2 linked regions of the Granulosicoccus antarcticus IMCC3135 genome follow. Each later gene encodes a partner of the first gene's protein in a complex. Links are inferred from orthologs where the notes say so. Each region holds a gene or a part of one and is shown in the gene's direction. Other genes may lie near its edges. The genes, in order: scpA and meaB.

What was found.
Region 2: the proteins of scpA (region 1) and meaB are in contact, whole or in part, in a crystal structure (PDB 8DPB), measured with the Methylorubrum extorquens proteins. The link is inferred for Granulosicoccus antarcticus IMCC3135 from one-to-one orthologs. Residues at the interface, in SOR27001.1 of Methylorubrum extorquens: Glu577, Glu578, Asn579, Asp580, Gly581, Arg582, Arg583, Arg585, His596, Ala604, Ser605, Ala608, Asp609, Gly611, Phe612, Asp613, Val614, Asp615, Ile616, Gly617, Pro618, Leu619, Glu625, Arg628, Gln629, Val631, Glu632, Asn633, Asp634, Glu661; in SOR26638.1 of Methylorubrum extorquens: Arg20, Ala21, Ala24, Arg25, Thr28, Ser32, Arg33, Arg34, His37, Thr98, Gly99, Gly100, Ser101, Ile102, Leu103, Lys106, Thr107, Ala110, Ala113, Ile114, Asp115, Arg116, Ala118, Phe119, Ile120, Arg121, Pro122, Pro124.

Annotation. Positions count from the first base shown.
Region 1 is NZ_CP018632.1:4,450,746-4,466,058, reverse strand. What follows is about bases 7,273-10,272. They hold scpA (methylmalonyl-CoA mutase), read left to right. Parts: upstream 7,273-7,704; coding sequence 7,705-9,840; downstream 9,841-10,272. Other genes in these bases: IMCC3135_RS19270 (hypothetical protein), read left to right, coding at 10,149-10,272; IMCC3135_RS19280 (acetyl-CoA carboxylase biotin carboxylase subunit), read left to right, coding at 7,273-7,708. In the rest of the region: IMCC3135_RS19305 (hypothetical protein), read right to left, coding at 1-814; IMCC3135_RS19300 (hypothetical protein), read right to left, coding at 837-1,226; IMCC3135_RS34240 (hypothetical protein), read right to left, coding at 1,733-2,350; IMCC3135_RS19290 (helix-turn-helix domain-containing protein), read right to left, coding at 2,620-4,038; IMCC3135_RS19285 (acyl-CoA carboxylase subunit beta), read left to right, coding at 4,158-5,690; more of IMCC3135_RS19280, read left to right, coding at 5,702-7,272; more of IMCC3135_RS19270, read left to right, coding at 10,273-10,682; IMCC3135_RS19265 (type 1 periplasmic-binding domain-containing protein), read right to left, coding at 10,782-11,222; IMCC3135_RS19260 (methylmalonyl-CoA mutase family protein), read left to right, coding at 11,215-12,069; IMCC3135_RS19255 (hypothetical protein), read right to left, coding at 12,091-12,708; IMCC3135_RS19250 (hypothetical protein), read right to left, coding at 12,712-13,041; IMCC3135_RS19245 (RiPP maturation radical SAM C-methyltransferase), read right to left, coding at 13,038-15,044; IMCC3135_RS19240 (S8 family serine peptidase), read right to left, coding at 15,052-15,313. UniProt on the Escherichia coli protein: Catalyzes the interconversion of succinyl-CoA and methylmalonyl-CoA. Could be part of a pathway that converts succinate to propionate.
Region 2 is NZ_CP018632.1:5,720,827-5,736,139, forward strand. Bases 6,086-9,085 are described here. They hold meaB (methylmalonyl Co-A mutase-associated GTPase MeaB), read left to right. Parts: upstream 6,086-7,171; coding sequence 7,172-7,999; downstream 8,000-9,085. Other genes in these bases: mnmC1 (FAD-dependent 5-carboxymethylaminomethyl-2-thiouridine(34) oxidoreductase MnmC1), read left to right, coding at 6,086-7,175; IMCC3135_RS24880 (DUF2288 domain-containing protein), read right to left, coding at 8,115-8,483; IMCC3135_RS24885 (DUF2959 family protein), read right to left, coding at 8,491-9,085. Also shown: molecular chaperone DnaJ, read right to left, coding at 1-275; molecular chaperone DnaK, read right to left, coding at 489-2,423; nucleotide exchange factor GrpE, read right to left, coding at 2,638-3,345; heat-inducible transcriptional repressor HrcA, read right to left, coding at 3,397-4,455; ispG (flavodoxin-dependent (E)-4-hydroxy-3-methylbut-2-enyl-diphosphate synthase), read left to right, coding at 4,584-5,801; more of mnmC1, read left to right, coding at 5,889-6,085; more of IMCC3135_RS24885, read right to left, coding at 9,086-9,123; IMCC3135_RS24890 (adenine phosphoribosyltransferase), read left to right, coding at 9,333-9,860; IMCC3135_RS35650 (ComEA family DNA-binding protein), read right to left, coding at 9,916-10,494; IMCC3135_RS24900 (O-acetylhomoserine aminocarboxypropyltransferase/cysteine synthase family protein), read left to right, coding at 10,671-11,939; IMCC3135_RS24905 (beta-mannosidase), read right to left, coding at 12,042-14,456; IMCC3135_RS24910 (phytanoyl-CoA dioxygenase family protein), read right to left, coding at 14,453-15,313. UniProt on the Escherichia coli protein: Binds and hydrolyzes GTP. Likely functions as a G-protein chaperone that assists AdoCbl cofactor delivery to the methylmalonyl-CoA mutase (MCM) ScpA and reactivation of the enzyme during catalysis.

The DNA of each region.
Region 1 (15,313 bases):
GGCCCCATAATGATGTCTTTTTTTTCTCTTGAATTTGCGCTGATAAACACGATTCCAAATCCGCTTTGATGGGCTCAAAAGTGGCTAATTCACCGTTGAACTGATCTAGCGGTGCGCTGTACTGGGCGTGTATGCGCTCAAGAATCTCTACAAAGGGTTGTCTGTCCAACTCTGTCGCCATGCCTCTGATGACGACGGCCAGGACAGCTTTGGGACCCCATTCAACCCAGACGGTAATATCGCCAATGCTGAGCGTGTTCATGCCATCAAAATTATCGACGGCAAAAGCCTCCTGGACGAAATGACGTATGGCGTCGAGCATTCCCGAGACGATATCGGCATCCTGGGTTGTACGGTCTTCGACCACAACCTGCGAGAGTACAATGCTGCTTTCAGTATGTATGAGCAGCAGTTGTTCTATCTGATATGGCGCGCCTTTGGTTATGTTGGATGGTTCGAACAAGCTTGCCACCAGTTTTCGAACCGCTGGACCCAGAACCGGATACAGTGCTCCGGCCATTACATCAGGCTCGGTTTCAAACGTACGTTTGACGCCTTTCAGAATGTCCGGTTCAAGCGCCTCGGCAAGTGAGACACCACGTTCATGCAAGTGATCAATTGCCTCACGCAACACCTCACTGACATCAGCGGTGCGCCTGCTGAGATCATCTTGTCGTGTCGTGATGTCCTCCAGCAATTTCTGTTGTGCCGCTTGCTGTTCATTGACTTGCAGCAGCAACAGTTCACGCAAATGCGCTAGTTGCGCGTCGGTATCTGTTGCCTCATCGATGTGTTGGCGTTGTGCAGAGCTCATGGTGGTTTTGTGCTCTTGCGATCTAAGAGTTGGACGGGCCCAGGTCGCGAGACAAACCAGCCAATAGTTTTGACAGATTCTCCTGATTTACTTTTTCAGAATCCAATTGTGTCAAGTGCTGCAATTTTTCAGTCAGTCTTTGTTCAAGCGCTTTGAACTGAGCTTGATTAGCTGCCTCAAGCGCTGTAATTCTTTGTTCGATCTCAAGTGATGCTGTGCGAAACAGAATCGACTGAATCATTCCCAGGTCGCCATCGGCAAAGGTGACAGGTGCCGGCTCAGTCTCAGGTGATTTTGTTGGTAGTGATGTGATTGAAGCTTTTTTGGAGTTGTTGCTCATAACAATTTTCCTGTAGCTGCACGCAAGCGACAGCTTTGTTTGTGTTCTGTGAAGGGCATTCCAGAACATCATTATTAAAATGCCGTAGTAACATGTTAGCGACCCTCAAGCTGGCTGCTTTAACATTCGGCATTAAAGCATTCTCGCCGGTATGCATGGTTGGACCGATGTCTTGTGCATATAGGGGCCTGGCGTGAGATTAACTTCATATAACTATTGTGAACTTTGCCCGGAGGGCAATGTCCGGGTAGCTATCGCTTTGCCAATATGCAGGTGCGGCACCAGGTTCGATCACAGGAACGTTGAGTGTTCTCTATAGGGCGAGTTTGTGCCAAGTTGGGCAAGCAGCCTCTACATCAGCGCCGCAGGGCGCGAGTTGGGAATGGCTGCGATGGGGCGCCTATAGAGTATGGCGAGTCAGCACATCTTGATGGACTGAATTCACATCAATTGATTGGCTTCAAGGACAAGGAGCTAAGCTTTGTCTGCATGAGCAAGCCTCATCGGCGCCTTGAGGAGCCGATGAGGTCGGATGCCATCGGTAGTGATGGCCTGAGGGAAAATGCGTCAGAGATTAATCAATCACAACCCAGGGTGATTTTGCATGAGTTGATTTGCTCTTCGGAAAACAGGTCAATTGAATTTGTCCCGGGGATATTCGGAAAGTCGTAATTGGCGGTTGTCGCAGGGGTTACTGTTACAGTTTCGCCAGTTTCAATAACCGTGACATCCAATTGGAAATCGGCTTCTATGGAGCAGGTGGCAGGCACTAATACAGAAGCATTCGTGACTGTAAGGGAATTCTCAAAGCGTTCATCGTTGTATTCCTCAAAGGGTGGCTCTTGCTCGTAGGCAAGTTCGGTTAAACGGCGAGTAATTTCATTCGCAGTAGAGCCGAGAACACAATCATTGGATTGGTCGCAATCACCATCAACCGGAAAGAAATCAGCGCCATCATGGTTTTCCATATGACTTAATGCGCCGTTCAGGGAGAGCGACAGTAGTTTGGTCTTACCATTAGGCTTGACGTGGCATACTTCCACTTTTTCCGGCTTGCCATGGGTATGGTGATTTTTTTTAGAGTGACCGTGGCCATTACCTGCTTGCGCTGCAGTTGCACCCAGTAATCCGATTGACAAGAAAACCGGAATAAAGGTCGATAACGCAAGTGAGGTGCATGTGTTTTTCGTACGCATGAATTGGCTTCCAAGGTTGGCCGTCGTGAGAGTATTAATAATCAGGATCTTTTAATCGCGAAAATTACGTGGATCGGCTTGATCAACGTTTCGACGCGATGCCCTGTGATGAAAAATGTAACATATAGACTCAGGATGTATTGCTTATTAGCATGCTATGGATACACATTGTTTACACATTTGAGCGCTTCTGCTCGTTTCGACAAAAGAGCTGAACACACATTCACATCCGCAGAGTATATGCAAGCGGGGCTACATCAGGCCCAGCATCAAGAGCTGATGGAGTATGGCATTAAAGCCCGATTATTCTGATCAATCATCAGCTCCCGCTTCAAGGGTGGTAATGCCCGCTGCACACAATTTTCACGTTCACAGATACGACAAGAAACTCCAATAGGCTCAAAGCTCTCCAGTGGCTGGCCCGCAAAACTGTCGCTGTAAACAAACTCATCCTTGAACCGGTACTCGCAACCCAGTGCCAGGGCATATTGCTGGGTCGGGTCCTTGAAGCCTCCCGTTGGTTTGTCAACAGTGCAAGCCAGGCACAGGTACTGTACGCCATCCGGTGTTTCCGCCAGTTGCCGAATGATTTTTCCGGGAGACTCAAAAGCTCGATGCGCATTCCATAAAGGGCAGGCCGAGCCAAACCGGGCAAACTGCAATTTGGTGGCGCTGTGACGTTTGGTAATATTGCCAGCCCGATCCAGGCGAGCAAAGAAAATGGGAATGCCGTTTAGTCCGGGCCTTTGCAAGGTGCTCAGGCGGTGGGCTATCTGTTCAATGCTGCACTGGAAGCGATCTGCCAGATCAACCAGGTCATGGCGTAGTTCGCGTGCGGATTTCTGAAAGCGGGTGTAGGGCATCAGCAATGCCCCGGCAAAATAGTTGGCCAGGCCTCGGCGACAGATACTATTGGCCTCATCGCTACCGAAGCTGGCCTTGTCGATGATTTTATTCATGATGTCTGCGTGTTCCAACAAGGCAATCTGGTGCGCCATCTGGAAGGCTCGGGTGGAGCTGGGATGTCGACGGTTCAGGTGCAGTTGGCGCGTATGTGGATCAAAGGATCGAATAGTGGAGCTGTTCGACAGGTCCACGCCAATGGTGACACTGTGCTTGTCGTGTAGATACTGCGTCAGCTGTTGATCGCGATCCGTAGAGGTCTCATCAAAGAGACTGGTTGATAGCGATTCTGCAAGCAGATCCAGCTCATGGACATAGTTGTCGTTAAAATGGAAATAATCCCTGATCTGTTCATAGGGTGTTGGCTGGACGATAACGCCTGCGCGGGTAATGGTGTCATCCAGCTCCGCTAGCTGATCACTGGAGCGTCGCAGGGCTTCATGCATGGCAATTAGAGCCATGGCAACACCCGGAGAGTTCTGGCTGGCCAGTCGTAATTCTCGCGAGGAAGGTACCTTGCCCTTGAAAACAGGATCGGCAAAACACTCTGTCAGGCTCGCCAGTAGCCGATCACCATCCTGGCGCGACAAGCTGGCGATATCCACGGCAAAATGCTCTGCCAGGCCCAGCAGAATGGTCGCTGTAGCATGACGCTGGTTATTCTCAAGCTGGTTCAGGTAGCTGGTGGAGATCCCCAGCTTCTGTGCAAATCCGGCTTGCGTCAGCTTGTGCTCTTCACGTAGAACGCGCAGTTTTTCACCGAGGAACAGTTTTTGGCTTCTCATTATACAAGTTTACTAATTAATTATTGTAATTTGCAACATTCACAACGTAACGCCTTAATACACTTGCATTGGTCAATATTTATTGCGATGCTCAGGAAATACAAAAACGAGCAGCATGCATGAACGCCATCACGCAAGAACTGGAGAAACGTCGCGAACAGGCACGCCTGGGAGGCGGACAGGTTCGGATCGACAAACAGCACGCCAAAGGCAAACTGACCGCGCGTGAACGACTGGATGTCTTGCTGGATGACGAATCCTTTGAAGAATACGATCTGTACAAGACGCATCGCTGTGTCGATTTTGGCATGAGTGAGGATCGACCACCCGGAGATGGAGTGGTGACCGGCTGGGGCACCATCAATGGTCGCCCAGTGTATGTGTTCTCTCAGGACTTCACCGTCTTCGGTGGTTCCTTGTCTGAGACCCATGCCGAGAAGATCTGCAAGGTCATGGATCTGGCGGTTCAGAATGGCGTGCCGCTCATTGGCCTTAACGATTCTGGTGGTGCCCGTATCCAGGAAGGGGTTGCCTCCTTGGGTGGCTATGCCGAGGTGTTCTATCGCAACGTGCAGGCCTCGGGTGTCATCCCGCAAATCTCGGTCATCATGGGTCCTTGTGCCGGTGGTGCGGTCTATTCCCCCGCCATGACGGACTTCATTTTCATGGTGCGCGATACCAGCCATATGTTTGTCACCGGCCCCGATGTGGTCAAGACCGTGACCAATGAAATCGTCACGGCAGAAGAGCTGGGCGGTGCCGGTACTCACACAAAAACCTCGTCTGTCGCTGATGGCGCATTTGATAATGATGTGGACGCTCTGCTTGAGATCAGAAGACTCTACGAATTCCTGCCGCTGTCCAGTCAGGACAAAGCGCCGATATCGGAAACCGTTGATGCCTTCGATCGGCTAGAGCCTTCTCTGGATACCCTGGTGCCCAAGGATGCCAACAAGGCCTACGACATGCACCAGGCTATTCGTTGCATTGCCGATGAGGGTGATTTCTTTGAAATACAGGCAGACTTTGCTGGCAACATCCTGTGCGGCTTTATCCGCATCAATGGCCAGAGTGTCGGTGTCGTCGCTAATCAGCCGATGGTCCTGGCCGGTTGTCTGGATATCAACAGCGCCAGAAAAGCGGCCCGCTTTGTCCGTTTCTGCGATGCCTTCAATATCCCCTTGTTGACGCTGGTCGATGTGCCAGGCTTCCTGCCCGGTACCGCTCAGGAATATGGCGGCATCATCAAACACGGTGCCAAGCTGTTGTTTGCCTACGCCGAGGCGACTGTGCCCAAGGTCACCGTCATCTTGCGTAAAGCCTACGGCGGTGCCTATGACGTCATGGCCTCAAAGCACATCAGAGCCGATGTCAACTACGCCTGGCCGACGGCGGAAATTGCGGTTATGGGAGCTAAAGGGGCGACCGAGATTCTGTATCGAAGTGAGCGTGATGATGCCGAAAAGATTGCCAGCCGCACACGTGACTACGAAGATCGTTTCGCCAATCCCTTCATCGCTGCCCAACGCGGTTTTATTGATGAGGTAATCCAGCCGCATTCGACTCGTCGACGTGTCGGTAGAGCGTTCGAGATTCTCAAGAACAAGAGCGTAACGAGCCCGGTCAAGAAGCACGACAACATCCCACTATGAGACAAGCGACCATGTTTAAAAAGATTCTGGTAGCCAACCGTGGTGAGATAGCTTGCCGTGTGTTCAGCACCGCCAAGAAAATGGGTATCAAGACGGTAGCGATCTATTCTGATGCCGATGCTCAAGCTCTGCATACGCGCACGGCCGATGAGGCGGTTTGCATTGGTGGCCTGACAGCCGCAGAAAGCTATCTGCAAATCGACAAGGTGATTGATGCCTGTCGCAAGAGTGGCGCTGATGCCGTGCACCCGGGCTATGGTTTTCTTTCAGAGCAGGCGGCGTTCGCCGAACGTCTGGCAGCAGAGGGTATCGCCTTTATCGGTCCCTCGCCCAGTGCCATGCTGTCCATGGGTGACAAGATCACCTCCAAGAAACTGTCGTCTGAAGCCGGTGTCAATACGGTACCAGGCTTCATGGGCATCATTGACGATGCTCAGCACTGTGTGAAAATCGCCTCCGAAATCGGCTATCCCGTCATGATCAAGGCCAGCGCTGGTGGCGGTGGCAAGGGCATGCGTATCGCCTGGAATGATGCCGAAGCTCTGGAAGGTTTCGAGCGCTCCAAGTCAGAGGCAAAATCCTCCTTCGGCGACGATCGCATCTTTGTCGAAAAATTCATTACCTCTCCTCGCCATATAGAAATACAAGTACTGGCAGATTCTCACGGCAACTGCCTCTACCTGGGTGAGCGCGAGTGTTCCATTCAGCGCCGTAATCAGAAAGTCGTGGAAGAGGCACCATCGCCTTTTCTGGATGAGGCGACTCGGCGTGCCATGGGTGAGCAGGCGGTGGCCTTGAGTCGCGCCGTGGATTACGTGAGTGCCGGTACGGTCGAGTTCATCGTTGACAGCGAGAAGCAATTCTACTTTCTGGAAATGAATACACGTCTGCAGGTTGAGCATCCGGTTACAGAACTTATCACCGGTATCGACCTGGTTGAGCAGATGATTCGGGTGGCAGCGGGTGAGAAGCTCGGGCTGACACAGGATGAGGTCAAGCTGAATGGTTGGGCGATTGAAAGCCGTCTGTATGCCGAAGATCCCAAGCGTGGGTTCCTGCCTTCCATCGGCCGCTTGAGTCGCTATCGACCACCGGTCAGTGGTGCCAGTGATGAGCTGGTGGTGCGTAACGATACGGGTGTGGATGAGGGCGGTGAGATCTCGATGTACTACGATCCCATGATTGCCAAGCTGTGTACCTGGTCACCCACACGAGAAGCGGCCATTGATGCCATGTCGCGTGCATTGGATCAGTTCGAGCTGGAAGGGGTGGGTAACAATCTGCAGTTCCTGTCGGCCATCATGAATCATCCTCGATTCAAGTCGGGCAACATCAGCACCGCCTTCATCGAAGAGGAATACCCGGATGGCTTCAATGATGTGGAGCCGCCAGCGGATATCAAGAAATTGTTCGCAATGGCTGCCGCTGTTATTGCCAGAAAGTCCATACGCAGCAACCCTCAGGGTCGTCAATCCAATGTGATGTCGGGTGCGCGGGCCAATGGCCGCCACGTCTCCAAAGTGCTGATTGCCGGTGAACAGGTGCCTGTAACCCTGATCGATCAGCAGGATCACTATCAGCTTGAGGTGGAAGGTCAGCAGCTCCGGGTAAGCACGGACTGGGTTGCCGGCAATACCATTCTGAGCCTGCTGGTGGATGACAAGGCCTATGACTTCAAGCTCAGTCGGCGTGTGGCAGCCATCGGTCTGGAACACGGTGGTTATCTGGTCAAGGCGCAGGTGCTCAGTGAGCGCAAGGCTGAGCTGGCATTGCTGATGCCAGTCAAGCAAGCTGCCGATATGTCCCGCTATCTGCTATGCCCGATGCCTGGGCTGGTTACCACCTTGCTGGTCAAGGAAGGCGACAAGATAGAGCCCGGTCAGCCACTGGCAATCGTTGAGGCCATGAAGATGGAGAACGTACTGCAATCCGAAGTGAGCGGCGTGGTCTCTAGCGTACCGGTGGCCGCTGGTGATAGTCTGCAGGTGGATGACATCATCATGGAGTTCGAAACATGAGTGAGAGCAATAGCACCTGGACCGAGCTTGCGCGTCGGGAGCTAAAAGATCGACCGCTGGAATCGATCTGCACCCAGACCCCCGAAGGTATTTCCATCAAGCCTTTGTATACGATTGAGGACAGTCCGGCCGCAGCCGCTGAAGCCATTCCGGGTGTGGCGCCTTTCGCCCGGGGTGTACGGGCCACCATGTACACCGGTCGTCCCTGGACGATTCGTCAATATGCAGGCTTCTCCACAGCGGAGGCGTCCAACGCCTTCTATCGCAAGAATCTGGCAGCGGGTCAGAAGGGCTTGTCGGTCGCTTTCGATCTGGCCACCCACCGTGGCTATGACAGTGATCATGAGCGCGTCGTCGGTGATGTTGGCAAGGCTGGCGTTGCGATCGATACCGTGGAAGACATGAAGATTCTGTTCGACGGTATCCCGCTGGACAAGATGTCGGTATCGATGACTATGAACGGCGCTGTTCTGCCTATCCTGGCCATGTTTATCGTGGCAGGTGAGGAGCAGGGCTATGATCAGTCGTTGCTCAGCGGCACGGTACAAAACGATGTTCTGAAAGAATTCATGGTGCGTAATACCTATATCTATCCACCTGAGCCCTCCATGCGAATCGTGGCCGATATCATCGATTACACCTCCCGGGAGATGCCGCGTTTCAATTCGATATCAATTTCCGGATATCACATGCAGGAGGCGGGTGCAAACCTGGCGCAGGAGCTTGCCTATACGCTGGCTGACGGCATGGAATATGTACGAGCCGCGCAATCCAAAGGGCTGGATATCGATGCCTTTGCTGGCAGGTTATCGTTCTTTTTCTGCATCGGCATGGACTTCTTCATGGAGGTGGCCAAGCTACGTGCCGCCCGCATGCTGTGGTCTCGCATCATGACTGATCTGGGGGCACAGAAAGAAAGCTCCAAGCTGCTGCGTACCCATTGCCAGACCTCCGGTGTGTCATTGACCGAACAGGACCCTTACAACAATGTAGTCAGGACTGCCTATGAGGCGCTGGCTGCGGTGCTGGGTGGAACACAATCGCTGCATACAAACTCTTTTGATGAGGCGATTGCTCTGCCAACCGAGGCCTCTGCACGCATCGCCCGTAATACACAGCTGATACTGCAACATGAGACCGGCGTTACCCGTACGGTCGATCCTTTGGGTGGTTCCTATTATGTCGAATCCCTGACCTCGGAGCTGATGGAGACTGCCTGGGCCATGATCCAGGAGATCGAAGAGCATGGAGGCATGACTAAAGCCTTGCTTGATGGTCTGCCCAAGCGCCGTATAGAAGAGGCCGCTACCGCCCGTCAGGCGCGGGTAGACAATGGCGATGATGTGATTGTGGGTGTTAATCAGTATCGCCTTGAAAATGAGGTGCCCATTGATGTGCACAGAGTCGACAATGCCGAGGTTCGGCGTCAGCAGATCGAACGGCTCAAGCGGGTGAGGCGCGAGCGTGATGAGGCGATCTGTGCAAAGTCACTGGCGGATTTGACACAGATTGCCAAGAGTCAGTCCGGTAATCTACTGGCAGCGGCTGTGGACGCTGCTCGAAACCGGGCAACCCTGGGTGAAATATCAGACGCGCTGGAAAGCGAATTTGGTCGGCATCAGGCCAAGACCGAAGTGGTCTCGGGTATCTATCAAAAACAGAGTGAGACATCACCTGAGTTCCTGCATGTCAAAAAACGTGTGGAAGACTTCAAGACCTCACACGGTCGGGCACCGCATCTGCTGGTGGCCAAGATGGGTCAGGATGGGCATGACCGCGGTGCAAAGGTCATTGCTTCATCGTTCGGTGATATCGGCTTCAAGATAGGCATGTCCGATCTTTTCCTGACCCCAGAAGAGGTGGCTGATCTATGTATCAAGGATGGGGTTGATGTGGTGGGTGTCTCCAGCCTGGCCGGAGGTCATCAAACCTTGATACCACAACTGATCAATTTGCTGGCTGATAAGGGTCGAGCTGATATCAAGGTCGTTTGCGGCGGGGTTATTCCTGAGCAGGACTACGAGGCCTTGCGTGATGCCGGCGTTGCGGAGATCTTCGGACCGGGAACCAGTGTCATCGATGCGGCGAATGCTGTGCTTGGGCAGATTCTGGGGGAGCGTCGAAATCGCTGATGGATGGGTGAGCGAGCTGTGTGTTTGACACAACTTGCATTATCGCTTGAGCAGATGCACACCAATCAGCATACTGGGCCATCGTGAGCATTGTTGAGTGACAGGTCAGGCTCCGGGGTGTCGAAGTTCAGCCCTGAATGTATCCCTCTATAATCCGAAATATAATAAGAACGGCGTGATTCCTGCGTTCTGTACAGTTACTGTCAGTTCAGGATTGGGTGAAAATGTCATCCTCCAGCGATCACATGCTAATTTCAAGGAAACTTGTCACTAACCTCATCTGTGGGTCTGCCGTTCTTTTTTTCCTGATGTTCTATACGGACAAGACACAGGGCGTTGATCGTTTCCGGGTGGAACAGAACCTGCCGGAGAATCTTGTAGAAGACGCCAGGATGTCCAGCGAGTTAAACAGCGAACTGACGCCGATCCATCTGGATTTGAAGTCAGAGCTTGAGAGTACTGACCTGAGCACTGTTGCCTCCATACAGGTACGCAGGTTGGTATGGGAGATTGCTCCCTCTTCTACCGAATCTTCATTAGATCAGAAGGAAGACGGGCTGGCCGACAATTTCAATTTTTTGGAATCGATGAAGTTGTACATTGCCGCAGAGGTGAACGGTGAGCGCAAGGAGGTTTTTCTGGCCGGCGTGAACGATTTCAATCTCAGATTCGGTGGTAACCGGAAACAGCTGACCATGAAGCAAAATGGTATGGATATCAAAGAGTTTGTCGAAGCCCCCGGGGGTTTTCATATTCTTGCGCATATTCATGGAACACCACCACCGGATAGGGTGATTTTTACGGGTAAGGTGACGTACAGAATCACTACAGATGGTAGTTGATTCTTTTTAAATTCACGGCTAAAAAGTAACTGGCACGGCAGATGGCCTGAGCCCAGCAATTCGATACGTATTCATCGACCGACCAGGGTACCGAGGCTTTCAATAAATATTATCCGCCAATAATATATCCATACGAATGCGTTCCTGCGATTCAACGATTGGCTTGCCTTCGTAATAGGCGCGTAGAACGCGCATGGCACTGCGCGCGATGTGATCGGTATTCTGGGAAATGATCGCATCCACTTGTCCTTTGGCCACAGCTTTTCGAACCGGGTCGGACAGCTCGTGCATGATGACAACGGGTGACTTGTCGGTGTCATCCAGTGCCTGCAGGATGCCCTTGTTGCCCGCGGCAATGGAATAGAGCCCCAGTAGTTGCGGCTCGTTCTGATGAATCGGCCCATCAGATTGCCAACCACGCGACCGGCAGACACATTGTCGATGCCCACGAAGTGGTGTCGTGCTGAATCGGGAATGTCGGAAACCAGCGTGATGAAGAGCATGGTGGCATGACCAAGGCCTTGCTTGATGTCTGCCCAAGCGCCGTATAGAGGAGGCCGCTACCGCCCGTCAGGCACGGGTAGACAATGGCGATGATGTGATCGTGGGAGTCAATCAGTATCGTCTGGAAAATGAGGTACCCATTGATGTGCACAGAGTCGACAATGCCGAGGTTCGACGTCAGCAGATCGAACGGCTCAAGCGGGTTAAGCGCGAGCGTGACGAGTCGGTCTGTGCAAAGGCCCTGGCGGATTTGACACAGATTGCCAAGAGTCAGTCCGGTAATCTACTGGCAGCAGCTGTGGACGCCGCTCGAAGTCGAGCAACTCTGGGTGAAATATCAGACGCGCTGGAAAGCGAATTTGGTCGGCATCAGGCCAAGACCGAAGTGGTTTCGGGCATCTATGAAAAACAGAGTGAAACATCGCCTGAATTCGTACATGTCAGAAAACGTGTTGAAGATTTCAAGAGCTCACACGGTCGGGCGCCGCATTTGCTGGTGGCCAAAATGGGCCAGGATGGACATGATCGCGGTGCAAAGGTGATTGCCTCATCGTTCGGTGATATCGGCTTCAAGATAGGCATGTCCGATCTTTTTCTCACCCCAGAAGAGGTGGCTGAGCTGTGCATCAAGGATGGGGTCGATGTTGTCGGTGTCTCCAGTCTGGCCGGAGGTCATCAAACGTTGATACCACAACTGATCAATTTGCTGGCTGATAAGGGGCATGCCGATATCAAGGTCGTTTGCGGCGGAGTCATTCCGGAACAGGACTACGATGCCTTGCGTGATGCAGGTGTTGCGGAGATATTCGGACCGGGAACCAGTGTTATCGATGCGGCGAATGCCGTGCTCGGGCAGATTCTGGGAGAGCGTCGGAACCGTTGATGGCTTGTGACCTGCTGCAGGTCATACCTTGACCATCTGGAAACACAAGACGCTGATCCAGCGTTGGAAGCCGTCTGCAGCGGGTAGTACCTCGTGTGGAACGCAGCCGCCCAGCAGCAGCACTGACTGGCTTTGCTGTGGGTGCAGGTCACGATGGGCGGCGGCGGCATCGATCCGCTCAAGCGGCGTGCGAATGGAGGCAGGGTAGACTCTCAATGCGCCTGAGGGGACTGGTGCGTCGACCCGGTGAAGGCAGGTGACCAGAGTCACGTCACAGGTTCGGATATCCCGGTGCCGGGCCAGAAAATGCCCTTGCTGGTCATAGTACGAATAGGTGCCGCAACCCGATGTGGGTTTCAACCGGCATCCGCACCACTGGGATAACGTATGGTGTAGATCGGTGTCGTGGTAGAAGGCCATTTGGGATGGCCCGCCGTCTGCCGAAGCCAGATGTCTGGCAGGGTCTGCTGAACGCCAGTGACCCTGACCACTGGTGGTCTGCACCTGTTCTTTCGCAACAGACCTCTGCGAGGCACATTCTTTAAACAGTGCCCTGAACAGCGTAGCTGATATCAACTGGTCGATGAGCAATGCACCACCACTTGCGATTATAGCCGGGCGCTGGCGAGTCGTCATCATGGCTTATCCGAAACTGCCGGGGCCGAAATCCAGTGGCTGATGCAGTTCCACTGCCGTGCAGCTGTCGGCAAGGCTTGAGGGAAGTTTTATCTGAGACAGTTCGGATATCGCAGTGCCTTCGACAAGAAAGAACGCGTGCTGCTGGTCGTCTACCGTGACCGCATAATCAAAAGCTTCCGAAAATATCAGTCGATTGGCAGTAATTACCAAAGATCCGCCGATGATCCTCTGTACGGCGAAATGCAGTGCTTCCAGAGCCACAACCGCAGCACCGATTGTGCTTTCTGACCTGGGTAGAACGGTGGCTGTCAATTTGTCATCAGTGCCTGTCATGTACTTGTCTCCAACACGTCTGCGCGTTGCACCAGTGTACGCGTGTCTTTCATCGTCATATTGACGACAGGCACAGTTCCAATTGTTGTACGCGACCTGGGTCTGTGACGTTGTTCTGCGGCATTTGCCAGTGAGTCGGGAAAATTTTCATAGATTCCCAGAGCCAGATAATGTTTGCCTTCACACAACACCAGTTCATGTTTCTCGAGCCAGTCAAGCAGGTGTTGAATATCCTCAACGCTGAAATGCGAGGCAGGAAACAGTCCCTGCAGGCGCCGTTGGATGCTGGTGACACTACTGACTCGATCACACAGAACATAGATCAGTCGGTCAAAGCCAGCCAGTTGGTAGCGCCTGGGGTCGCACGATTGTCGTGTGTCAGTGATCGTGAGCACGGATCTGTCATCCTCCACCCGAAGCTCCGGACGTTCGTAATCACGCTTCCACAGATCGATGGCCGCCAACAGTTCGGAGGCATCGATGGGGGTGTGTTTGTCGTCATAGTCGAAATCGAAATAACCCACCATCTGCTTCAGCAATGCGTCGTCGAAAGGGTAGAGGTAGGCGAAAACGGCCATGGGTCGCACGTTGAGAATGCCAAACAGTGCAGGTGTCGAGTGATAAGGGCTGAAACGATCGAGGCGAATCTGACCATGCCCTGATGGCGGCTGTAGATGGCCTATCTTCCTGAATGTTTCCAGTATCGATGAATAGTCTTCCAGTCTTTCCCCGGGGAATCCGTAGAGGATGTTCCAGTCAACTGATACATCCAGTTCGCGGCACCATTTCAACAGTTGCACGTTGCGTAGTGCATCCGTTCCTTTCCGCATCAATGAGAGCACATGTGTTGAAAGACTCTCAATTCCAGGCTGGATATTCCGAATGCCCGAGTCACGCAGCAAGCTGACCTGCTGACGACTCAGATTTGCCTTCACCTCGAAGAACAAACGACGTGGGCTTCTCTGTTCTGCGAGCCGTGGTAGCAGAGTACGAAAATATTGCATATCAAGAATATTATCGACCACGGAAATGTCATGAACCTGCCAGGTGGACTCCAGGCTCGCAAGCTCCGACAGGACACGATCGGCAGACTTGGACCGAAACACCATACCGTTTCCGTTGAGGCCGCAAAATGTACAATGACTGCTGGCACCCCACCAGCAACCGCGCGAGGTTTCTAGCAAGAGTGCCGGGGTCACCTGTGCTCGCCGGGTCCCTTTGTCCAGCATCGCAAAGTAATCGCTAAAATCAGGTATGGAGACAGTGTCCATGTCCTTGACAGGTTCTGCAGGCAATGTGCTGACTACCGCAGCTGTATTGTCCCGATAGAGCAACCCTGGTATGTGATCCAGAGTGCTACCTTGGGCCAAGCTATCAACGAGCATTGGAAAGCTGTGATCAGCCTCGCCCTGACATACAAAGTCGACAAACGAAAATTGCTGAAACAGTGCCTTGCCCATCTGGTCTTCCCAGTTGGCACCACCAAACACTATCTGCAGGTGCGGGTAGTTGCTGGCCAACGCACGGGCTAGTGCCAGTGAGGCAAGATTTTGGGTAAAGGTTGACGTAAAGCCTACCAGTTGATAACGGTTCCAGTCGACAGTTGTCAGGCATTGTTCAATGTAGGCGGGCGTCTGCTCGCGAATGGCAATGATACGGGCGACATCCTGGCGACTCAACCGCCAGGTCTCCAGTAGAATCGATTGCACATAATCCCAATCGAGATCAGGCTGGCGTCCATAAAGAGGTAACGTGAAACACCAGTCTCCAGCAAACGAAGTGTAGGGCACCCCGTCAGTCAGCCATCGATATGTATCAAGCCCAGTCAGATCGAGCAGCTCACTGAGTAGATAGTGAACATCGCAAGTAATCCCGCGTTCGGTCAACCCCTGCTTCAACAGGCTGATACCCAGCGCAGGGCGGTCGACTGATCCAAAAGGCATCGACACCAGCGCCACCTGAAAATCCGGGGGCACTGGCGCCTTTTTCGAACGCTTTGCCATGATCGATTCAGATATCGCCAGGATCGATCATGCCGTCGCGCACCATGGCCTCGAGTTCATCAAGGTCAGCCTCGTCGAGTGGTGCAATATCACCATTGTCCTCACTCGCTTGAGGTATCTGGGCATCGGCCAAGGCTTGCTCATAACCCTGCTGATAAGCCTGCTGTTGTGCGACCGCCATTGCATTATCGAGCTCGTCCGCTGTCCGTTGTGGATTGATTACCGGTCCTATCGGCCGTATGGGAACTATAGGTTGTATCGGCCTGATG
Region 2 (15,313 bases), 1.3 Mb from region 1 along the record:
TTGATATCAGCACCGCCGCCGCCACCAAAGCCGCCGCCGCCAGGCTGATTACTGACTCCCGCATGACCAAACTGGTCATAGGCAGCCCGCTTTTCCTTGTTTTTCAGAATTTCGAAAGCCTCTTTGGCCTCCTTGAATTTCTCAATGGCCCCGTCGTCGTCCGTATTGCGATCGGGGTGGTACTTCATCGCAAGACGCCGGTAGGCTTTTTTCAGTTCTGCTTCGGACACGTCCTTGGAAACGCCCAAAACTTCGTAGTAATCCCGCTGCGCCATGAATTATCGACCTGGTGTAACAATGCACGACTACAAGCAGAAGGCCTGCAGTCTTAGAAAAATACAGATTTGAAGAAGTGACAAGGATAAACGACAAAAAGGTCGAAGGTCGTGATCAGTTGTTTCATCAGTGCTTGCGCACACTCTGAAATGCTCCGAACAGACCTTCGACCTTCCCTGTTTCAAGTCACCCTGGAGCGACCTGAAAGTTTATCAGGAAGCTTTGTCTTCCTTGACTTCCTCGAACTCAGCGTCGACAGCATCATCAGCACCATCTTTGGAAGCTGATGCCTGGCCGCTTTCAGCATTTTCAGCTTCGGCTTCCGCATTCTGCTTGGCATAAGCTCGTTCTGCCAATTTGCCAGTCGCCTCACCCAGAGCTGCTGTCTTGGCATCGATAGCTTCTTCATCTTCACCGGCAATTGCTTCACGCAACTCGGCAATCTTGCCTTCGATGTCAGTCTTCTCAGATTCTTCAACCTGGTCAGCCAGATCTGTCAGAGACTTCTGAGCTGCATGCATCAGCTGCTCGGCCTGGTTACGCTTGTCGATCAGGCTACGCAATTTCGCATCTTCAACAGCATGCTCTTCTGCATCCCGCACCATGGTTTCAATCTCTTCGTCCGACAGACCACTGGAGGCCTTGATGACGACAGACTGCTGCTTACCAGTTGCCTTGTCACGAGCCGATACATTCATGATGCCGTTGGCATCGATATCGAAGATAACTTCGATCTGTGGCACACCTCTGGGCGCAGGAGGAATGTCTGCCAGATCAAATCGACCCAATGATTTGTTCGTATTAGCGATTTCACGCTCGCCTTGCAACACATGCACGGTCACGGCAGTCTGATTGTCATCAGCCGTAGAGAATACTTGCTGTGCCTTGGTAGGAATCGTAGTGTTCTTGTCGATCAGCTTGGTCATGACGCCACCCAGAGTCTCGATACCCAGAGACAGAGGAGTTACATCCAGCAGCAATACGTCCTTGACCTGACCGCCCAGTACACCACCCTGGATTGCCGCGCCAACAGCAACAGCTTCGTCCGGGTTGACATCCTTACGGGGTTCTTTACCGAAGAAGTCCTTGACTGTTTCCTGCACTTTAGGCATACGAGTCTGACCACCGACCATGATGACATCATGGATTTCGGAAGCCGACAGGCCTGCATCCTTCAGAGCAAGCTTGCATGGAGCAACGGTACGTTGAATCAGATCTTCAACCAGTGATTCCAGCTTGGCACGTGTCACCTTGATGTTCAGGTGCTTGGGACCAGAGGCATCTGCCGTTACATAAGGCAGGTTCACATCGGTCTGCTGTGTGCTGGAAAGTTCGATCTTCGCTTTTTCAGCAGCTTCCTTCAGACGCTGCAGAGCCAGTGGATCATTATGCAGATCGATACCGGATTCCTTCTTGAATTCTTCCGAGAGATACTCGATCAAACGGTTGTCGAAATCTTCGCCACCCAGGAAGGTGTCACCGTTGGTAGACAGCACTTCAAACTGGTGCTCGCCATCGACTTCGGCAATTTCAATGATAGAGATATCGAAGGTACCGCCACCCAGATCGTAGACCGCTACCGTTTTGTTACCGCGCTGCTTGTCCATGCCATAGGCAAGGGCTGCTGCGGTCGGCTCGTTGATGATGCGCTTTACTTCCAGACCGGCAATCCGTCCTGCATCTTTGGTTGCCTGGCGCTGGGAGTCATTGAAGTAGGCAGGAACCGTAATTACCGCTTCGGTGACCTTTTCGCCCAGATACTCTTCAGCAGTCTGCTTCATTTTCATCAGGATGCGCGCGGCAACTTCCGGCGGCGCCATACCTTTTCCAGCAGCCTCAACCCAAGCGTCACCGTTGTCCGCCTTGACGATCTTGTAGGGGACCAGCTCGATATCCTTCTGGACGGCTTCTTCTTCAAAGCGACGACCAATCAGTCGCTTGACCGCGTAAAGCGTGTTCTGTGGATTTGTAACAGCCTGACGTTTTGCAGGCTGACCGACGATGACTTCGCCGTCGTCTGCAAATGCGACGATGGACGGAGTTGTACGATCGCCTTCTGCGTTCTCGATTACTCGGGGCTTGCCCCCTTCCATGACCGCGACACACGAATTCGTCGTGCCAAGATCGATTCCGATAATGGTACCCATGATTTTAATCCTTTACTTTTAAATCAGATGTTGAAAAGACAGAACCCTCGAAGAGGCATTCTGTTCGTTGCAAAGATGATGTGGCAGTCATGCTGAAATTCAATAGTTGTCAACCATTTTCTGGCGTCAGACAGCCACTCAAGAGGGCATGAACACTGGCATTGTTGCAGCTTTACGAGGAGTGCGAACGATACCAGTGAACGTGGTTGCCGTATTACTTGGCAACCATGACCAGAGCCGGTCGTACCAGCCGCTCGTTCAGGGTGTAGCCCTTCTGCATGACGGAAGCTACTGTATTGGCAGCCTTGCCTTCGATCTCTTGCATGGACATGGCCTGATGAAATTCAGGGTCGAATTTCTCGTCCACTGGATTCACTTCAAGAATGTTATTTTTCTCAAAAACCTGTGCCAGCATTTTCAGGGTAAGTTCGGCACCCTGCACGATCGATCCTGCATCGGCATCATCAGCCTGCGCTGCAGCCAGTCCCATCTCGAGACTGTCCTTGATAGGCAGCAGATCACTGACGATCCCTTCAAGTGCAAACTTACGCGCCTTGGTTACATCGTTCTGAGCTCGCTTGCGCTGGTTTTCCATCTCGGCCTGCAGACGCACCAGGCGATCCCAGTTTTCCGCAGCACGTCCTTCAGCGTCAACCAACTGTGAACGCAGTTGATCCAGCTCACTCAGCGGCTCTTCTTCCTCGCCCATTCGCTGCTCTCCAAACCCTAAAGGGTCATTTTGAGCATCAGCAGAACCTGCGTCCTGACCGGCACCAGAGGTGTTAGCTCCCTGGGCGGTTTGATCTTCCGACGATGCACGTATGTCCTGCTCATCCACCACGTCATAAGACGCGGCATCAAGCGTTATATCGTCAACGGATTCGTTGCGCGCATTGTCAGACGTTTCAGTCTTGTCTGGCATAATTGGTTAGAAACTCTCTGGGATGATTAAATCGCTTCGCGAATATAGGTGCTAATTACGCATGTTCAAGGCGGCACTGAGTAGTTTGGAGGTGACATCCACTACAGGAATGACTTGTGCGTATGACATGCGCTTGGGGCCAACGACCCCCAGCACTCCCAGAAGTTTACCGTTGATTTCATAAGGTGCGGTCACGACGCTACATTCACCAAGCGCATCATAACCGGACTCGCGTCCAATGAAAATCTGCACACCGTCGGCAGAGACGCAACGCTCCAGCAAATGGAAGATATCGCGTTTTTGCTGAAAAGCATTGAAAAGATCCCGCAGCTTGCTGACATCTCCCAGATCGGCATGCCCCAACAGGTTGCTCTCACCCGCCATCAGCATGCTGTCTTCATTGTCTTCAGCCTCATCGGGTCCGAATACCTGGCCTGCGACATCAATCATGCGCTGCATGGAATTCCCCATATCCTCGCGCGTCCGCTCCAGATCCTTGCGCATACGGTCACGCACTTCTGCCAATGGTCGCCCCAGATACACCTCATTGAGTTCGCGAGCAAATTCGGCCAGCTCATCCTTGCTGTAATTGCGCTGTACGTGAATGATGCGATTCTGTACATCATCATCACTGATGATAAGAATGACCAGAACCCGCTGATCGGAAAGTGGCAGAAACTCTACCTGCTGGAGTGGTTTTTCCTCTCGCCTCGGCACGGTCACCATACCGGCCATTCGCGTAAAGTTCGACAGGTAGTTTGACGCTATCTTGACTAGCGCCTGGTCGTTCAAAGAGGGGTCCAACAACGTGCGAATGTGCTCGATGGTTCCTTTTTCAGGCGGCTTGACATCAAGAAGCTTGTCTACGAAGACCCGAAAGGCTGCCGAAGTAGGTACTCGACCCGATGAGGTGTGCGGGGATTTCAACAGCCCCATATGCTCAAGATCACCCATGACATTTCGTACCGAAGCGGCACTGATGTCGATACCGGGCAGCCTCGATAGCGTCCGGGAACCTACAGGTGTGCCCTGTTCGATGTAATGATCAACAAGCAACTTGAGTATATGCTGCTCTCGTTCGGTGAATTCATACACCGGGTTGGCTGTCATGAAATCTGTTTCATTCCGCAATTAATGCCTTATTGAGTGACAATACAGGTAGCAGGAGTCGTCATTGCACTACCAACAACGATAAACTAAGTCTCATTTCGTTTCCAATCAAGCATTTAATTCTCACAATGCCACGTAAAATCACACAATCCGTTCAAGTTGGCCCAGTGACCGTCGGAGGCGCCGCACCGATTGTGGTCCAGTCGATGACTAATACGGACACCGAGGATGCCATTCGTACTGTCGCACAGATTGCTGATCTGGCGCGCGCAGGTTCAGAACTGGTACGTATTACGGTGAACACCGAGGCTGCTGCCAATGCAGTACCCGAAATCCGCGATCGTCTGCTGAAAATGGATCTGGATGTACCTCTGGTTGGAGATTTCCATTTCAATGGTCATAAACTGCTATCGGCAGTGCCGGATTGCGCAACTGCTTTGGCAAAGTACAGGATAAACCCGGGCAACGTAGGGCGTGGCGCGAAACGCGACGAGCAGTTCGCACAAATGATCGAAATTGCGGCCCGCCATGACAAACCGGTACGAATCGGAGCCAACTGGGGCAGCCTGGACCAGGAGCTACTGGCCCGCCTGCTTGATGAAAATGCTTCAAGAACACATCCCAAACCACTGGAACAGATCAACCGCGAAGCTGTGATCAAATCTGCTCTGGATAGCGCGGCACGCGCCGAAGAGTTGGGCCTGTCCAGAAACAAGATCATCCTGTCATGCAAGATGAGCCGTGTGCAAGACCTGGTACAGGTCTACGAATCTCTGGCCTCTCAGTGTGACTACGCCCTGCATCTGGGCCTGACTGAAGCGGGTATGGGCTCCAAGGGAATCGTGGCCTCAACAGCGGCTCTGGCCATACTTCTGCAACAAGGCATCGGCGATACCATTCGTATCTCACTGACGCCGGAGCCCGGTGGCGATCGCACCAAAGAGGTCGTGGTCGGTCAGGAAATTCTGCAAACCATGGGATTACGCTCCTTCACGCCCATGGTTACCGCCTGCCCCGGGTGTGGTCGAACCAGCAGCACCTATTTCCAGGAGCTTGCCAGTCGTATCCAGACCTATCTGCGGGACAGCATGCCGGGCTGGAAAGCGGACCATCCGGGAGTGGCAGACATGTCTGTTGCCGTCATGGGCTGCGTGGTCAATGGTCCCGGGGAAAGCAAGCATGCCAATATCGGTATCAGCCTGCCAGGCACCGGTGAACGACCGATCGCCCCCGTGTACATTGATGGCGAAAAGGCCATGACACTCAAGGGTGATCATATTGCCGAAGAATTTCAGCAGATCGTCGATGAATACGTACAGACGCACTATCGGGCCGAGAGTGCCTGACGTTCGTATTCCCATCGTCCTCATGTCACGCCGACATCACGGCACATTCAGTTTCCATGCGTCGAACTCATTGGCGCTCAGCCCCAGATGAATCTGCCATGGAACAGGTTCGAATCCGCCACGCCACCTCTGACACCGGGTAAACAGTCGCTGACGCTGCCATTCCGGGGCTCGATGAGCACCATTGAGCCCGTTATAATCATCGGTGCAGGTCTGGCGGGCTGCTGGACTGCACGCTTGCTGGCAGAGCATGGCCTGCCGGTACGATTGATCGATTCTCATCAAGGGGTCGCCCATGCGGCATCGGGCAATCCGGCTGGCATCGTCAAACCCTATGTCACACGAACTCCCTGCCTGGCCATGGACTTCCATGTGGCAGCACACCAATATCTGTTGCAGCAACTTCGCTCAAAACCGGACATTCGCCAATCCAGTGCCAACGAAGCCCTTTTCAATGACATCGGTGTTCTGCAGCTGGTCGAGCAGGCATACCCGGAATCAGCACACTATGGCTCTGTAACCCGGACAGAGGCACAAACTCTGGCAGGCCTTGCAATGATGGGCGGAGCATTGCATTTCAAAAACAGTGGCTGGCTGAATCCGGGCGAACTGTGTCGCAGCCTGGTCAAACATCCGGGTATCACACTATCAACCGGATGCACTATCTCGAGCATCAATCGCATCCAGCTGCCACAACTGAAAAACGGCTGGCAGCTAGTCACAGCCGAGGGCAAGCAGTATCGGGCCGTGCGACTGGTACTGGCCTCTGGCAGTGCGTTGAATGGGTTCCAGCAAACACATGCCCTGCCCATTACCGCTGCACGGGGGCAAATCAGTCGATTCGGGCTGCAAGACGACTCACCACGCCCACAGTGTGTCGTCAACGGCAAGCACTACATCATCCCGGACGGTGACACCGTACTGGTGGGAGCCACGTTCGATCGTGACATTGTCGATGAGCGCGTCAACTTGCAGGATCACACCCGCAACCTGTCGGGACTTCGGCAAACAGCCCCCTCATTACGAGTTCATGACACCGCTCTGGCAGGCTATGCGGGTGTGCGAGCAACAACACCTGATCGTCTGCCCATGGTCGGCCCAGCTCCGGATACAGAACAGATCGCTTCAGTTTATGCGGACCTGAAACATGGCAGGCCGCTGCATGAGCTTCCCGCTCTGCCCTGTCACGAAGGACTGTACGTGCTCGGTGGACTCGGCTCCAGAGGCATTGTCAGTGCGCCACTGGCGGCAAACATACTGACCCAGCTACTGATGCACCTCAGCACGGAGTCATGGAAGCAATGGGCTCCCTTGCTGAATCCCGCTCGATTCCAGATTCGGGATATAAAGCGGGGTAAAGTCAGAACATCATGAATCGAAATGAGACACTAGCTCAAGGCGTTCTGGCTCGTGAACCTGCCATGCTCTCGCAAGCCATCACCTTGGCAGAATCCAACCTGGCAGCTCATAGGGCACAGGCACAAGATATACTGCAACGCCTGCTATCGCGAACCGGCAAAGCCATGCGCATCGGCATCAGCGGTGCTCCGGGGGGCGGCAAGAGCAGGCTCATTGAAGCTTTGGGGCTGCGCCTGATCGAACAGGGACACAGGGTTGCAGTACTGGCTATCGATTCAAGCAGCCAACCTGGCGGCGGCAACACCCCGGATGACAAGACTCGCATGGCGCAATTATCACTGCGCGATGAAGCTTATGTACGCCACTCCCTCACAAGCGGGCATCCTGATAGCGATACACGAGTGAGCCGCGAGTCTTTGCTTCTGTGCGAAGCCGCAGGCTTTGATGTCATCCTGGTCGAGACTGTCGGGGTTGCTCAAACAGAAGCAGGGATATCAAAGATGGTTGATTGCTGTCTGCTACTGGTGTCAGGCGCCGATGATGAGCTGCAGAGTATCGAGAAAGGCATGCTGGAGCTGGCAGATATCGTTGCCGTCAACAAGGCCGACGGCAACACGATCAATGACGCCGGACAAGCCCGAGCGACCTCGACCTGTCAACATGCCTTGTCTCTTCTCCAGCCAGCTTCCAGCTGGAAGCCTGTCGCACTTACCTGCAGTGCAACCACAGGCGATGGCCTGGACGAACTCTGGCAAAACGTTCGCACGCACCGACGACAGATGATTGATACCGGAGAACTGGTGGAGCGACGCGAACAACAGCGTATTAGCTGGACGTGATCAATGGTCAGCCAGCGCTTGCTGTCGTCACTGCGTGAAAAACCCGAACTACAACTCCTGGCACACGATACAGACTCGGCAGTACGTCAACAGAAACTGACCGTCCTGCACGTCGCTAATGCAATACGGGCGGCGTGGCATCCAGACTATCTGATTGCATGGATTTCTCCTGAACCAGAACCCAAGGTGCGGTAACCACGCACCAGAATTCTGGCTCACGAGCCGTCCAGTCACGAGCATCATCATCACTGGCCCGCCTCAGGACCCCACTGTCGAGCCACTTTTTGAGCATCTCGACATCATCACGGGTCAGGCATTCTGCTGTCTCAACGAGGTCGAGCTCCACAGAAACATGAATGACGACGCCGCGTGCAAAATGTCTTACCAGCTCCGACCAGGCAATGATCGCTGTTTCACCATTCAAATCGGATGACAGATTTTCATCGCCAGGCTCAAGGGTGCTTTTCTTGTCGTCGTCATTCATGAGTCAATCACTTCATCTGCTTGATGAATTCATCTGATCGAGCGATCGACTGATTCAGACGCTGAATCAGAACACCAATATCGCCTTCCAGATTACTGTATGTACTTTTAAGTGAGCCTACAGCCTGTGCATTCAGGTTGTGCTTGAGATACAGCACATTATCGTGCAATGAGGCCAGTATTGGCTTCATGCTGGCTTCCGCCTGCTTCATGCTTTTAAGCATTTCCTTGTAACGCGCTTCCGTATCAGCAAGCTTGCTCTCACTGTCACGTCGCAACACCTCATCGTTATAGGTCTTGTTTTCCTTGCGCCACTCAGCAAACAGATCCTTGGCTACCTCTTCCGTTTCCTCGATCTGCTCGCTGACCTCTTCGGCGGCATCCTTGCTGCTTTCGTATTCCTTGTCGAGTCGATCATAGGCTTTCTTGAGATTGGTGTTCTCGATGGTCACGATATTGCCGAATCGCTCCAGAGCATCCTGGAATTCTTCCTGCGCATCTTTTTGAGCATTGCGCGTGTCCTTCACATTGCCCACCAGCAAATCGCGCTTGTGAATTCCGACCTTTTCGAGTGTGTTGTACTTCACTGTTGCACAGCTGGTCAGTAGCACTACAGCTACCACCAACATCGCATTCTTCATGAAACGCATATTCTTCGACTGTCTACAGGGTTTGACATCAATAATATCATGACGGTCCGTTCGCCCGTTCAGTGTTGTCGGACCTACAGATGTTATTCTGGAGCCGTGGATTGAAGAGAAACTGTTGATTTATCGCCAATCCATGAGCGATTAATAGCGCTAATGAGCCATTTCACACCAGCATTACAGATAACCTCGGGACATTGACGATGCAAATCCGCGACTCCATACGCACCATTCCCGATTTCCCCAAGCCCGGAATCCAGTTTCGTGATGTCACTACGCTGTTTGGCGATGCCCAGGCGTTTCGCATGGCGATCGATAATCTGCTGCATCCCTATGCAGGTGCCCGAATCGACAAGGTAGCGGCTCTGGAAGCCCGTGGCTTCATCATGGGAGGCGCTATTGCCCATCAGTTGTCCGTAGGCTTTGTGCCCATTCGCAAAGCCGGCAAGCTGCCTGGACCCTGCATGAGTGAGTCCTATAGCCTGGAGTACGGGGAAGCCACCATGGAATTGCACGAAGGGGCTTTCAAACCCGGTGAACGTGTGTTGCTGGTTGATGACCTGATTGCCACAGGTGGCACCTGTGAAGCGGGCATAAAGCTCATCAGACGTGCCGGTGCCATCGTCATCGGCAGTGCATTCATCATCGATCTGCCAGCTTTGGGTGGTCGTGAACGCATTGAGGCACTGGATGTTCCCGTACATATTCTGTGTGAATTCGAAGGTGATTGAAAAGCACCGGACAACCGTTCGAGCTCCAGTCATCCGAACCAGTTGACGACATTACTCATCTGGGCAGATCTGTCAGCCTGAGAGCGTCAGAACGATCCCGCTCTGCCCTGCGGATGACTCTGCCCAACGCCAGAGTCACGGCATCCTCTTCTCGCGATTGCTGACGTAAATGCCGCTTTGTTGAAACCTTGTCAGCGATAAGTACAAATGGCCGAATATTCTCCAGAGTCTTGGGGCCGATTCCTGACACTTCCAGTAACTGCTCGATCGTCTGGAATGGGCCGTTACTCTCGCGCCACTCAACGATGCGTTGCGCCTTGCCAGGGCCAATCCCGGGCAAGGCTGCTGCCAGCTCTTCGACCGATGCGGTATTGATATTGACCATTGCTGGCGGATCTGTCGGCTCATCCGTATTGACAGGCAAGGCATCGGGTAGCTCGAACACAGCTCCGACTCTGGAATAGATATGTCGGCCCGGGCTACTGGCAGCCGGATTATGGCCTGCTCCAGAGCCGCTCATCGAAGCAGCAGGTACTGCCCCCGCCCGGACGATGTCCGGAATCAAGGCCCAGACTGACAGGCAAAACAGCGTCAGAGCGAACAAATAGTGGTTACGGCAATACTGAGTAATCATGGCGACATCCTTGTCAAAAAATCAGTGCTTCCTGAAGTTGATCCTGCCTCTGAATCAACCTGTTGACAACCCATCAAGCCTGTTTTTACTGACAATTCAGACAGTATCCTGTGCCAGACAAACTCTAATTATGGGATGATGCCCTACTGATTTCACCACCCGGAGACCATGCAGACATGAAACCCGAAACGATAGCCCTGCATCACGGCTACACCCCAGATGAACAACATTCAGTTGCCGTGCCCATCCACCAGACCACCGCCTATGCGTTCGACAGCGCACAACACGGTGCAGATCTGTTCGATCTGAAGGTTGCGGGCAATATCTACTCGCGCATCATGAACCCCACCTGCGCTGTGCTTGAACAACGTGTGGCAGCACTCGAAGGCGGCATTGGCGCGCTAGCTGTTGCCTCGGGCATGTCAGCCATTACCTATGCCATCCAGACCATTGCTGAAGCCGGTGACAACATCGTCTCCATCAGCGAACTCTATGGCGGAACCTATAACCTCTTTGCACACACCTTTCCCCGTATGGGACTGACAACCCGGTTTGCTGACAAGGACGATTTCGAAGGCATCGCAAAACTGATCGACGCACGAACCAAAGCGGTGTACTGCGAAAGCATCGGCAACCCTTCCGGCGGGGTAGTCGATATTGCCAGACTGGCGACCCTTGCTCATGAGCATGGCGTTCCGCTCATCGTCGACAATACGGTTGCCAGCCCGACCCTGTGCCGCCCCATCGAACATGGCGCAGATATCGTCGTGCACTCTGCCACAAAGTACATCGGTGGTCATGGTACGACCCTTGGTGGCATCATCGTAGACTCCGGCAATTTCCCCTGGGCCGAGCATGCCGAACGTTTTTCTCTGCTCAATGAACCGGATGTCTCGTACCACGGTGTCAGCTATACCCGAGATGTCGGCGCAGCCGCCTTCATCACTCGTGCGCGTGTTGTGCCACTTCGCAACATGGGCGCGGCCCTCTCAGCCCAGGCAGCCTGGAACCTGATCCAAGGTCTGGAAACGCTGTCATTACGCGTAGAAAGAATCTGCAGCAACAGCTTGGCTGTCGCACAGTTTCTGGACAATCATGACAAGGTCAAATGGGTCAGTTATGCCGGCCTGCCTTCTCACAAGGATCATGCGCTTGCCAGACAATACATGGCTGGGCACGCCTCCGGCATCCTGAGTTTCGGGGTCGAAGGTGGACTTGAGGCTGGTATAACGGTGTATGACGCCCTCAACCTGATCTTGCGACTGGTTAATATTGGCGACTCGAAAACACTGGCATCCATGCCGGCTGCCACCACACACCGTCAATTGAATGATGAAGAGTTGAAGGCTGCAGGTGTAACACCCGATATGGTGCGACTCTCGATAGGTATCGAGCATATCGATGACATCATCGAAGATCTCGAACAAGCTCTGGCAAAAGTCTGACTGACACTCCAGCCGTTGCTCTGGCATAAGCGAGCAACGGCTGGATTTCATTCGAATTCATGGACGGCCTCATTGGAAGCTGGGTTCATCCAATCAGCGGCATCAGGTTTTCAGATATCGTATCGCAGCCGCTGACCTGTCCTTCTCGGCAGCTCTTTTTCGTATTCTGTGCAATCGCTTCGGCACACCTGGCAACAACGTAAATCCGTTGTCCGACCAGACATCGGCTCCACCATGATCATAGGTGACAAACAGAGCCAGAGAGTCGCTCAGCAGTTCAACCTCGTCTCCGTCAAAGCCTGCATCAATTCTTACGCTGATATTGGGCTCGGCAAGTCTGTACTGTTTCGGTCGCAATGGCAGGTAATCGTTTTGCCCGGTATGGTCTGAATTCTCGCCCATCCAACTTAAATGCAATATCTGTCCCCCATCTAAAAGAGCAGCTTGCACGCGACAGACTTCAAGTGCTTGATCGGTAGGCACCACCAGCGACCATTCACCTGCACTCATGGATTTACCCTCAGGTGTCACCGTTGTAATTTCAATGTCAATATTCAACGGCTCTGCTGTGTCATTCACGGCGAGAACGACGATCTCCCCGGTTTTCTCATCCGGCCGGGCACTGACAAGTACTGGGGCAAAGAAACGTCTGGCAAAGTATTGAGTCAGCTTCCAGCTACCGCCGTACTCCAGACTGGACCAACTGGCAACGGGCCAGGTATCGTTCAATTGCCAGTAAAGCGTGCCCATGCATCTGGGCTTGCTACTGCGCCAGAACTCGATGGCAGTCTTCATGGCCAAAGCCTGACTAAGCTGACTTAGCCATGTCATGTCCTCGAACTTATCCGGAAACCTGAAATACCGAACCAGGGTTTCCACAATCCTGCTATTGCCACCCTCGTTGCGTTGATGCACATCCATGACAGAGGAGGAAACATTCCTGTCCTGTGGATCAGTAAAGGTTTCGATCAGCTGATTTGACGGAAAAGACTGAAAGCCGAACTCCGAGCAGAAACGTGGTTTAACGGTTCGATAATGCTCAAAGTCCTTTGATGAGTGCCACACATCCCAAAAGTGCATATCCCCGGCAGTATCATCATGCCAGGCATCGCCAAAGTGAAGTCGGCCCACCGCAGGAGACGATGCCCAGAAGGGAATATCCGATGCCTCCCGCTCCATAGCCTCTTCCAGTGCGTGACTCAACCGGGCATAAACAGCCACATAGTGATCACGGTTTTTACGGGACACTTCAAACCAGCCTAGTGCGCCAATGACCTCATTATCACCACACCACAACGCCAGCGATGCGTGCTGACTCAGGCGGCGTATCTGTTGCCGGGCCTCGATACGTACAGAGTCAAGCCAGACAGAATCTGATGCGGGATACAAGTTGCAGGAAAACATGAAATCCTGCCAGATCATCAGTCCCTTTTCCGAGCACATCTGATAAAACCAGTCAGGTTCATACTGGCCCCCGCCCCACACTCGAAGCATATTCATGTTGGCATCCAGCGCTGAGCACAACAGATCATCCACGAGCTCCGGAGTAACTCTTGCCGGCAATGCATCGGCAGGTATCCAGTTTGCGCCTCGCATGAATATTTCCTTGCCGTTAACTCTGAATGCAAAACGGTTACCGATCTCATCCGCATCGGTAATCAGTTGCACTTCCCGCAAGCCAATTCGATAGTGCCTGGTATCCTCGCCCAACTGCACGGTCACATCGTACATCTCCTGCACACCGTATCCGGCAGGCCACCACAACCGAGGGTTCTTCAACTCGAGCGTCAAGTGAGTCACGCCTGCTCCCGGGTAGGCATCTATTTCACACTCGGTTAGCTCTGCTTCGCAGATGATCTTCGCCTTCAGAGCAGTCGTTGACTGGGCGGTGTAGTGAATATCAACACTCAACGCCACCGAATTATCAGTGTGCTTCTGACGCACCATCACCTCGTCGATGCGTACGGCATCGACTCGTTTCAGGCTAACCGGTCTGTACAAGCCCAGCGGTGACAGGGCAATATTCCAATCCCACCCTGCATGGCATTGCGCCTTGCGCAAGAAATTGAAATGCGCCAGTCGGTTATTCCACTTGATATAGGGAACCGGGAACGGGGCTTCTGCAGCACGTTGAGCAGCCATTGCTGAATTTGACAGGAACTTCACTTGCAAGTGGTTCTTGCCCTGGCGCAGCAAGGTGCCGACTTCAAAATCCCATCGAATGAACTGATTATCGCAGCGTCCGATCAAATGATCGTTCAACTGCACCTCTGCCATGCAGTCAATACTGTCAAACGTAAGCGTCCACAAACCAGGCTGCAACTCATCGAGACAAAAAGATGTTTCCGCAAGCCACTCGCATTCGTGAACCCAGTCCAGACTTGTTTCCGTGTCTCGCCAATAGGGATCCTCTATCTTCCCTGCTGTCAGCAGTGCTGAATGCACATCACCAGGGACCGGTAAAGCAACCTTGTGCTCACCATTGGAGACAATCCAACCTGTATTGATAAAAATCAGATCTTTACCGACTGAGGATGACCCGGCAGATACGCCGCCTGCACATCCTCAGGCAGGTGCTCCAGGGTACTGGCACACAGATAGTCACCAATGGCAGAACCAGTACACCGTGAATCGACGTTTTCTGCACCGCGCTCAGCCCGCAGATCGCCTTCATGCACGACACGAAAATCTATCGAGAAGCGAGTTCGACCTGTGCTGTTGGGAATAGAGGAGTGCAGATGTGCGGCCGAGAATAGAATCATGGCACCTGGTGGCGGAACCAAGACAAGGCTGGGTTCCAACTCCACCTCTTCCTGAGCTTTTGGCTGCGGCCGGGTATCAGTCTTTACATTCTGATCGACCGTGAATCGGCTTGTCGCATTCCACTCCTGGTAGTTGTAGGTCTCGGAACTGTTCTTGACCGGTGCATCAAAATATTTTGGATGGAATGCCATTGCATTACCTGCCTCGATATCGAAGATAGGCAACCACCAGTTGATCTGTGACATGGGTGCCGAGTACCAGGTATCACGGTGCGGATGAAACGCAAAGGCAATACCACTGGTCAGAAAATCATCACTGGTCGAAGTTCGCATGCGCGGCACATCAAAATACATCTGGTCCAGATCACACCCCAGAGATTCGAATAGTCGTGGAATGATTTTCTTGCACTCAGGGTGATGAATGAAGGCAGGCTTCAGTTTCATCAGTATCTGGGCATAGTCTTCGACGGAGTGCTCAAATTGCGCGAGTGCCGGGTCCCCTCCTCCTGGAAAGGCTTCGTGGATCATTTCGCGCGCCAGCTCCACCAATGCCATGGAGTGCTCGTTGGCTGAATAGACAAGAATATCGCCTGCGTAGAGGCGCTCTCGGCG